DNA from 3 places in the Alteromonas sp. ABH4_456 genome. Region 3 is predicted to be linked to each of the others. Evidence: predicted binding sites of a transcription regulator. Region 3 holds the regulator's gene; each other region holds the start of a gene.
The links. Region 3 encodes sigma-54, which starts transcription at its own class of promoters, with help from an activator protein. Its sites were predicted from a motif close to GTTGGCACGNNNNTNGNNT; they were not measured.
Positions count from the first base shown of each region.

Region 1: the regulator sigma-54 is predicted to act here: its motif matches at 1,238-1,256, upstream of dkgB (2,5-didehydrogluconate reductase DkgB).
Region 2: the regulator sigma-54 is predicted to act here: its motif matches at 1,874-1,892, upstream of glnA (glutamate--ammonia ligase).

Region 1 is NZ_JBSWXO010000001.1:490,743-494,026, reverse strand. Features, by position in the region: gene rluB (23S rRNA pseudouridine(2605) synthase RluB) at 1-401, shown strand, start outside; gene ACXAG2_RS02270 (type 2 periplasmic-binding domain-containing protein) at 380-1,162, opposite strand; gene dkgB (2,5-didehydrogluconate reductase DkgB) at 1,339-2,142, shown strand; gene ACXAG2_RS02260 (DUF445 domain-containing protein) at 2,281-3,284, shown strand, end outside.
Region 2 is NZ_JBSWXO010000006.1:202,396-205,679, forward strand. Features, by position in the region: gene typA (translational GTPase TypA) at 1-1,394, opposite strand, end outside; gene glnA (glutamate--ammonia ligase) at 1,963-3,284, shown strand, end outside.
Region 3 is NZ_JBSWXO010000003.1:363,682-366,965, forward strand. Features, by position in the region: gene ptsN (PTS IIA-like nitrogen regulatory protein PtsN) at 1-293, opposite strand, end outside; gene hpf (ribosome hibernation promoting factor) at 302-589, opposite strand; gene ACXAG2_RS06940 (RNA polymerase factor sigma-54) at 622-2,106, opposite strand; gene lptB (LPS export ABC transporter ATP-binding protein) at 2,202-2,927, opposite strand; gene lptA (lipopolysaccharide transport periplasmic protein LptA) at 2,933-3,284, opposite strand, start outside.

The DNA of each region.
Region 1 (3,284 bases), on a different contig from region 3:
ATGGTCTGGCGCGGTTTACTGAAATCAAAGCCCGTTCTAAGCCTGCCGGTGAAGAAGAGAGCATGAACCGCTGGTATAACGTGACGTTGTCTGAAGGCCGTAACCGCGAGGTACGTCGCTTGTGGGAGTCTCAGGAAATGCAGGTCAGCCGTCTCGTTCGCGTGCGCTACGGACCGGTGGAGCTGCAAAAGCGTTTACCGCAGGGGGCCTGGGTAGAGTTGCCGCTGGAGCAGTTAAATGCCCTTCGTAAACTGGTGCAACTGGACGATGAAACACAAACGTTGGTGGATGTAAGACAGGGTAAACTTGATCATGCCCGCCTTACCCGTATGCGCCGCTCGGTGAAAAAACACCGTACACGGCAGTCTCATCAACGTAATCAGTCAGCCAGCTCTGACTGACGGGAAGGGCGTTTCTTTAAACAGGCACGCCCGTTATCAATACCGTGCCGGCGGGCAACCTGAGCAATCAGCCCGCGGTGCGTTTTGAGAAATTCATCTAATTTTTCCAGCATTGCGGGATACTGCTCACTGGAAATCCGCAGGCTTTCTTTCTTATCCTGAATATGTGCTGATGCCACAATGCGTTTACCTGACAGCTTAAGTGCTGCAGTTGCATCATTCAGTTGTTCGCTGTCTGTGATAATGGCATCAACTTCACCATCAACCAGCGCTTTTACCAGGTGTGTCGGGTCAGAGAATGACACTATTTTCGTGTAGCCTTTACGTTCCTGTTCTAACCAGTCACTGGAAACCGGCTGATCTTCAATAATACCAAGTGCAGTCACGTCGGGAATTCGCATCCATTGATTTTCAGGCAACACACGGGTGATTTCACAAATACCGACCACAGGCTGGCTGTAAAACAGCGTGCCGTCTGTGGCAGACCAGCGGGGATGATCCGGAAAGCGGAAATCAATCGTGTTTTCTTTAAACCACTGATCGTACGCGTCGCCCTGAAGGGGCACATATTCCAGTTCAAAGCCCTCTTCAAGAGCAAATGCTGTCATCACCGCATCGAGTACCGGTTGATATTTGCCACCGTTAACCGGGTGGACCTGTCTGCCTGAACTGTCTTCAACACCTACAAAGAAAGTATCTTTCGCCGCAAAAGCCTGACCTGAAAGCAATACGGCAGCGAGAAGAGTGATAGCGTGTCGCATCGTATTCGTCCTGTTCATTTAAACTTTAGTCGTAGTAGAAGCCTATCAATGCAATTGCATTTGCTCGATAAGGCCGTTGGCATGTAAGTATTAAAACTAATACCTGAAGAAAGTGAAGTAATCTGTATTCAATGTCTTAGCGTAGACAAGGTGAATTCATAAAACAGGAGAAGATAATGCAATCGATGCCTCAATTAGGTGTAGGTACGTTTCGTTTAGAAGGAGAGGTAGCAAGAAAAACGGTTTCAGATGCGCTTTCCACCGGCTTCCGCCATATCGATACCGCCCAGTTTTATGGCAACGAAGAAGAAATCGGCAATGCAATTCAAACTGCCGGTCTTCCCCGTGAAGAACTGTTCGTGACCACCAAGGTATGGCACGACCATCTTGATAAGGGTCACTTCATTCCGTCTGTGCACGAAAGTCTGAACAAACTGAAAATGGCCTATGTTGACCTGCTGCTCATCCACTGGCCGTCACCCAATGATCATATTCCCATGGAGTCATATTTAGCCTCACTGAAGCAGGCTAAAGAAGAAGGTTTAACGCGCCATATCGGTGTGTCGAATTTCACTATGGCACAAATCGACAAAGCGGTTGAGATCCTGGGAGAGGGCGAGATACTCACTAATCAGATAGAGCTTCACCCGTTTATGCAAAACCGTCAGGTGGTTGAACATTGTAAGCAGGCTGGTATTTCTACTACCGCCTATATGCCCTTTGCGGTGGGCGAAGTCATGAAAAATGATGAACTCAAAGCCATTGCTGACGCGCACGGAGCCAATCCTGCCCAGGTTGTACTGGCGTGGATGGAAGTAAAAGGTATCCATGCCATCCCTTCATCAACGAATAAGGACCATTTGCAGGCGAACTTCGATTATACCGCTGTCACGCTGTCAGAAGATGATGTGGCGCGCATTGATGAGCTGGATAACGGTGAACGTATCGTGGATCCGGATTTCGCGCCGCAGTGGGATTAATATCCTTTTACATTTAACCACCCGTAATTGTCATAAAGGGTTTGCCGGCTGCACTTTCATCACCATATAGTGGATAGGATGTATACACCTGATGAGGTGCAGTCAGGTAAGTAAGGCAATATTAATACAAGGACAAACGTGCTACCGGATAATAAACAGCAGCAGCTCCGGCGTGCAAAACGCATCGCGCTTTTCTGGCTGGTAGGAGCTGCGTTTGTCTTTATTCTTGCGACGCTGACAGAGTACCGGCAGTGGATAACGCCATGGCCCGCCTGGGCCGGACTCATTAAGATGGCATCAGAAGCTGCGCTGGTTGGCGGGCTGGCTGACTGGTTTGCCGTCAGCGCATTGTTCAGGCCTATTCCGGCCAGATTTCCAATCCCTCACACGAATATCGTAGCGAATAACAAAGCGGCGGTTGCCGGCAATTTGTCCCGCTTTGTGAAAGAAAAATTCTTCAATGAAGTCGCTATCGAAAAACTGGTCAATGATGCCCGTCCTGCTCAGGGAATGGCAAGGTGGTTGCGCGAGCCTCAAAACGCAGACCGTCTGAGTCGCTTCGCTGCGCGCTCGCTGGTGGGGATCATTAACACGCTGGATGATAAACCCGTTCAGGACATGATGGTAAGCGGAGTAAAGCGGGCTCTGCTGAAAATGGATCTTTCACCTCTCGCGGCCGGCATGTTACGGGTTCTGACCCGTGATAAGCGACATCAGGAGGTGCTGGACCAGTTGCTTTATAAAATCGCAGAGCTTGCTCACCGGCCTGACAGTCAGATGTTTATTGCTGAAAAGCTACATAGCTGGCTGAAAGCAGAGTACCGGCGACTGGAGAAAATATTGCCGACCACCTGGTTGAGCGAGCAGGGCGCTGACATCGCTTCCAAAGCCATTGTGAGCATTCTGGCGGATATTGCCAATGACAATGAACATCCGGTACGCAAGAGTTTCGACCGCCAGTTGGAGGACTTCACCGCGAGGATGGAAACCGACCCTGCAATGACAGAGAAGCTGGAAAATATCCGTAACCAATTGCTGAACAACGATACCCTTCAGCAGTACCTGTTTCAGGTGTGGGGCGACGTGAAACGCTGGTTAATCGATGATGTTGCAGCCACAGACGGCAAATTCACAGGCCGTTT
Region 2 (3,284 bases), on a different contig from region 3:
GAACCGGAAGTCAGCGTCATGAACTCAGTCTGGAAACCAATCAGACCACGGCTTGGAATGATGAAGTCCATACGGATACGGCCTTTGCCATCTGGGTTCATGTCACGCATTTCTGCTTTACGCAGACCAAGCTGTTCCATGATTGAACCCTGGTGCTCGTCTTCACAGTCGATAGTCAGTGTTTCAAACGGTTCCTGCAGCTCGCCGTCAACTTCTTTCAGGATTACTTCCGGACGTGATACCGCCAGCTCGTAACCTTCACGACGCATATTTTCAATCAGGATACCTAAGTGCAGTTCACCACGGCCTGATACGCGGAATTTATCCGGGTCAGCGGTTTCTTCAACGCGCAGTGCCACGTTATGTACCAGCTCGTCCTGCAGACGTTCAAGGATGTTACGTGAAGTCACGTACTTACCTTCTTTACCGGCAAACGGAGATGTGTTTACCTGGAACGTCATGGTTACTGTTGGTTCGTCAACCGTCAGCGGAGGCAAGGCTTCTACTGTATTAACGTCACACACAGTATCAGAAATTTTCAGTTCGCCCAGACCGGTAATCGCGATGATGTCACCTGCGTTTGCAGAGTCGACTTCATGACGCTCAAGACCTAAGTACCCCAGTACCTGACCCACTTTACCGTTGCGCTTCTTACCATCAGCACCAACAACAGTAACCTGCTGGTTCATCTTCACGCTACCGCGCTTAACTCGACCAACACCGATTACGCCAACATATGAGTTGTAGTCCAGCTGAGAGATCTGCATCTGGAATGCACCGGCAGGGTCTGCATTTGGCGCTTCAACCTGATCCACGATTAACTGGAACAGTGGCGTCATGTCTTCGCCTTTGGTGTCTGCATCCATTGATGCCCAACCATTCAGTGCTGATGCATAGATAACCTGGAAGTCTAACTGCTCATCAGTCGCACCTAAGTTATCGAACAGGTCAAAAACCTGATCCATTACCCAGTCAGGACGTGCGCCCGGCTTGTCAATTTTATTGATTACTACGATTGGCTTCAGACCCTGAGCAAACGCTTTTTGCGTTACGAAACGGGTTTGCGGCATAGGACCTTCCTGCGCATCAACCAGCAGCAGTACACAGTCAGCCATCGACATTACACGCTCAACCTCACCACCGAAGTCGGCGTGTCCCGGGGTATCTACGATGTTTATGCGGTAGTCATTCCAGTTAATGGCGGTGTTTTTCGCCAGAATGGTAATACCACGCTCTTTCTCGATGTCGTTAGAGTCCATTACCCGTTCCTGGGCTTCGCCACGGCTTTCCAGCGTACCGGATTGCTGTAACAGTTTGTCAACCAGAGTCGTTTTACCATGGTCAACGTGCGCGATAATCGCGATATTGCGTAATTTATTAATATCAGTGGTCATTGGGTCAAAGCCTTGGAAATCAGCGTTGCAGATGTAAGAAAAACATCAGGCAGATTTGATTGCTAAAACGGAATAGTAAAATGTGCGCGGATTGTACAGAAATTCCTTTCGCTTTGCGCATCTTTTTTTATTTTTCTTTGTGACACTTTTCTGGATTGTGTGCGGATCTAATTTATTCCAATGTTTTATCAATGATCCTACTAGTATCCGGGTTTGCTTTGTTCTAGTCTAAGCATCAGTTCTTATCTTCATATACTGCATTTCTGCATTGTCACAGCCTTCATTCTTCTGCCCCGGTCTGAATCATACCGGTACGGATAAAACACGGCTTAATAATGTTCAGCAGTCCGATAGAACCCGATGAATCATAAAACATCCTTACGCACCAAAACAGAGCTTCACCGCACCACTTTAGTGCATTTGCGTTTGGGGATTTTTGTGCTACTGCCTGCTAAGCCGCGTTTTACCGTCTTCATGTAAGTGGCATGAAAATAGCTTTAATGATTCTCAATTATTTTGGAGTGAAATTGTTCATTCCACGTTTATTCTAATAAATCCGGAGGACACGATGTCAATAGAAAAGGCATTAGAGCTGATCAAAGAAAGCGAAGCTAAATTTGTAGACTTACGCTTTACCGACACAAAAGGTAAGGAACAACACGTATCGATCCCTGCAGGTCTGGTCGATGACGAGTTCTTCGAAGAAGGTAAGATGTTTGATGGTTCTTCAATTTCTGGTTGGAAACACATCAACGAATCAGACATGATCCTGATGCCAGACTCAGAGTCTGTTGTTGTTGACCCGTTTGCAGAAGAAACTCAGGTGAACATCCGTTGTGACATCGTTGAACCGTCTACCCTGGAAGGCTACGACCGTGACCCTCGCTCTGTTGCACGTCGTGCGGAAGAGTTCCTGAAGTCTACTGGTATCGGTGACACTGCGTTCTTCGGTCCAGAGCCAGAATTCTTCCTGTTTGACGATGTGAAATTCCACACTGACATGGCGGGTTCTTTCTTCAAGATCGATTCTTCTGAAGCAAAATGGAACTCCGGTGCAGAATTCGAAGGCGGTAACCTTGCTCACCGTCCTGGCGTAAAAGGCGGTTACTTCCCGGTTCCACCAGTAGACTCAGCACACGACATCCGTGGCGCAATGTGTCTGGTTATGGAAGAAATGGGTCTGGTCGTTGAAGCTCACCACCACGAAGTAGCAACTGCTGGTCAGAACGAAATCGCTTGTGCTTTCAACACGCTGGTTAAGAAAGCTGACGAAGTTCAAATCTATAAGTATGTTGTACACAACGTTGCAAATGCATACGGTCAGTCTGCGACATTCATGCCTAAGCCTCTGGTTGGTGACAATGGTTCTGGTATGCACGTTCACCAGTCTATCGCTAAAGATGGCAAAAACATCTTCGCAGGCGACAAGTACGCTGGTATGTCTGAAGAAGCGCTGTACTACATCGGCGGTATCATCAAGCACGCCCGTGCAATCAACGCATTCACTAACGCTTCTACCAACTCGTACAAGCGTCTGGTGCCAGGCTTTGAAGCACCGGTTATGCTGGCTTACTCTGCACGTAACCGTTCTGCGTCAATCCGTATTCCTTACGTAACAAGCGATAAAGCGCGTCGTATCGAAGTACGTTTCCCTGACCCGACTGGTAACCCTTACCTGGGCTTCACTGCTATGTTAATGGCTGGTCTTGACGGTATCATCAACAAGATTCACCCTGGTGACTCTATGGATAAAGACCTGTACGACTTACCACCAGAAGAAGCAGCAGAAATCCCAACTGTTGCCAGCTCACTGGAAATGGCTCTGGAAGCGCTGGACAACGACCGTGACTTCCTGAAAGCCGGTGGCGTTATGACTGATGACATGATCGA
Region 3 (3,284 bases):
TCCACAGGTTTGTTGTCGATAGCATCAAAATCGATGGCGGGTGTGCTGGTAACCACAATGGCGATAACTTTTTCCAGTCCGGCCAGGCGACCGTGGGGGAGGGCAATGCCGTTACCTATACCCGTGCTGCCCATTCGCTCACGGGCCAGCAGGCTACTTAATACGGTGGCTTCATCAACATCGGGGTTATTTTTAGCTGCAATCCCGCTGATGATTTCGAGAATGCGTTTTTTGCTATTGCACTGGACCGCACACTCGGTGCGGTCCAGGCTGACTATGGCTTGTATATCCATGAATTCAATTAGTGCTTTTTAAGCTTTTCCTTGTGTTTCAGGACCTGCCTGTCGAGTTTATCGACCATGCTGTCAATGGCAGCATACATGTCCTGATTTTCGGAAGAGGCGAAGACTTCCGCGCCGCTAAGATGAACCGTTGCTTCTGCTTTTTGGCTAAGCTTTTCAACATTTAAAATAACGTGCACATTTGATATGTGGTCAAAATGACGTTCCAGTTTGCTGAACTTAGTATCGACATAATTACGCAAAGAATCAGTGATCTCAATGTGATGACCAGAAAGGTTGATTTGCATATTTCGTCTTCCTTATTTTGAGCAGCCTTAAGTTAGATAAGGCTTTTGCGTTGGTTAGACGGCGGGATCGACAAGGATTCCCGGTACTTTGCTATTGTTCGCCGGGCAACCATAATGCCTTGATCGGCCAACAACGAAGCAATCTTGCTGTCACTCAGTGGCTTGCTTGGCTTTTCAGCGGCAACCAGCTTCTTAATCAGGGCGCGAATCGCTGTAGATGAACACTCACCACCTGATTCAGTGGCAACGTGGCTGGAGAAGAAATACTTCAACTCGAAAATACCACGGGGCGTGTGCATGTACTTCTGCGTTGTTACCCTGGAAATAGTAGATTCGTGCATATCTACCATTTCTGCGACATCATTCAGCACCATTGGTTTCATCATTTCAGGGCCATGCTCAAAAAAGCCCATCTGTTGCTGAACAATACAATTTGCTACTTTCAGCAGCGTATCGTTCCGGCTCTCAAGGCTCTTAATAAACCATTTTGCTTCCTGCATGTGAGAGCGGATAAATTGTGAATCACTGCTGTTTCTTGCTTTACGGCTCATTGCAGCATACTGCTGATTAACACTGAGCTTAGGCAGGCTGTCGGGGTTTAATTCTACAACCCAACGGCCATTTTTCTTAGCAACCGATACATCCGGAATGACATATTCGGGTTCTTTCGTAATTAATGCACTGCCCGGACGGGGATTAAGCGTTTGCAGCAAACGCATCGCTTCCCGTAACTGATCTTCTTTCAGGCGGGTTTTACGCATTAACGTACGGTAATCTTTACTGCCTAACAGATCGGAATGCTCTCTGAGCAGTAGTTTGGCTTCTTCCAGCCACGGTGTTTCCGGTGCAAATTGCGCCAGCTGAACTAACAAGCACTCCTGCGGTGTGCGGGAGCCGGAACCGAGAGGATCAAAAAGCTGAATACGTTTAAGTACGCACTCAACCTCATCTTCTTCTACGGGCTCTTCCATATCTTCACTGTTTACGCTTTGCAGAATGTCGTCAACTGTAACCGTTAGATAGCCGGACTCATCAATGGAATCGATGATCGCCAGCGCGATGGCGCGGTCTGTGTCAGAAAAAGGTGTCAGACGCATTTGCCACAGCAGATGGTCCTGAATATTTTCGGTGGTTTCACCCTGAAAGATTTGTTCATCATCACCACCGGAAGGGCCGGGCGCGGGGGCAGAAGACGCAGAAATGTACTCATCCCAGGTACTGTCGATGGGCAGCTCATCCGGTAAATCATTCTTTTCCAGTGCTTCACCGGTATCCATGCTGTCAGAAGACGAGGCTGATGCAGACTCTTGCATGCTGTCATCATTGTCGATGTTATTTTTCTCAATTACATCGTTGTCGGAGCTGTCGTCGACTTCCAGCAAAGGATTAGAATCGAGAGCTTCCTGAATTTCTTGTTGTAAGTCCAGCGTAGACAACTGCAATAGCTTGATCGCCTGCTGAAGCTGAGGCGTCATTGTTAGTTGTTGGCTAAATTTTAACTGTAAAGATGGTTTCATCTACGTCTTATATAAACTCTAAAAAGGACATCCGGTTGTAGCGGTGTGAGTGCCGGTGGCGAAATCTCCGCTAAATGCTCATCCCGATATCTTAACTATAGCCTGAATTGCTCACCAAGGTATACATCACGAACTTTTTGATTACTTAATACCTGTTCTGCGGTGCCCTGAGCAATCAGTTCTCCATGACTGACGATATAGGCCTCTTCACACACATCAAGGGTTTCCCTGACATTGTGGTCGGTGATGAGGATACCGATACCTCTGTCCCGTAAGTGCTGAATGATCTTCTTTATATCATTAACCGAAATCGGGTCAACTCCGGCGAAGGGTTCATCGAGCAAAATAAATTGCGGATTGGCTGCCAGTGCGCGGGCAATTTCAACCCGGCGGCGTTCGCCACCCGACAAACTCATACCTGTACTATTACGTATATGGTTAATATTAAATTCATCAAGTAGTGCATCCGCTTCCTGTTCACGTTGATGACTTTTTAAGTCTTTACGCGTCTGTAATATCGCCATGATGTTTTCATGTACGGTCAGCTTGCGGAAAATGGATGCCTCCTGGGGTAAATAGCCAATTCCCCGGCGGGCACGTTCGTGCATTGGCTGGTGCGTCAGCTCCTGCTCATCAATGAGGATTTTGCCTTTATCCAGCGGCACAAGACCCACAATCATGTAAAACGTTGTGGTTTTACCTGCACCGTTAGGACCCAGCAGACCTACTATCTGTCCGGTAGAAACCGATAAACTAACGTCACGGACGACCTGGCGTGATTTATACGACTTTGCCAGGTGAGTCGCACTCAGGGTTGCCATGTAACTCAGTTACCCTCGTTTTCGTTACTGTCTGAAGTCTTGTTCTCTTCCTTCAGCTCTTTAACTGTGTCAGGACGGAAAACCGTGGTTACCCGGCCGTTGCTGTTACTTTCACCGCCGGTTGCCAGAAGTTGCTCTTTTGACATGTCATAGGTGATGTTATCTCCCTGGACCATGCTGGTATCTTGCTGGATTTTCGCATCACCTTGCAAGGAAATAAGTTGTTTGGCTACTTCGTAGCGAATTTCATTTGCGCTGGCTTTTACTTTTGCGCCGTCATCCAGCGTTTGAGAATAAGTGGCTGGTTTTCCGCGGGCAATAAAAACCTCTTTCCCTTCGCCTTCACTGGCGATGGCT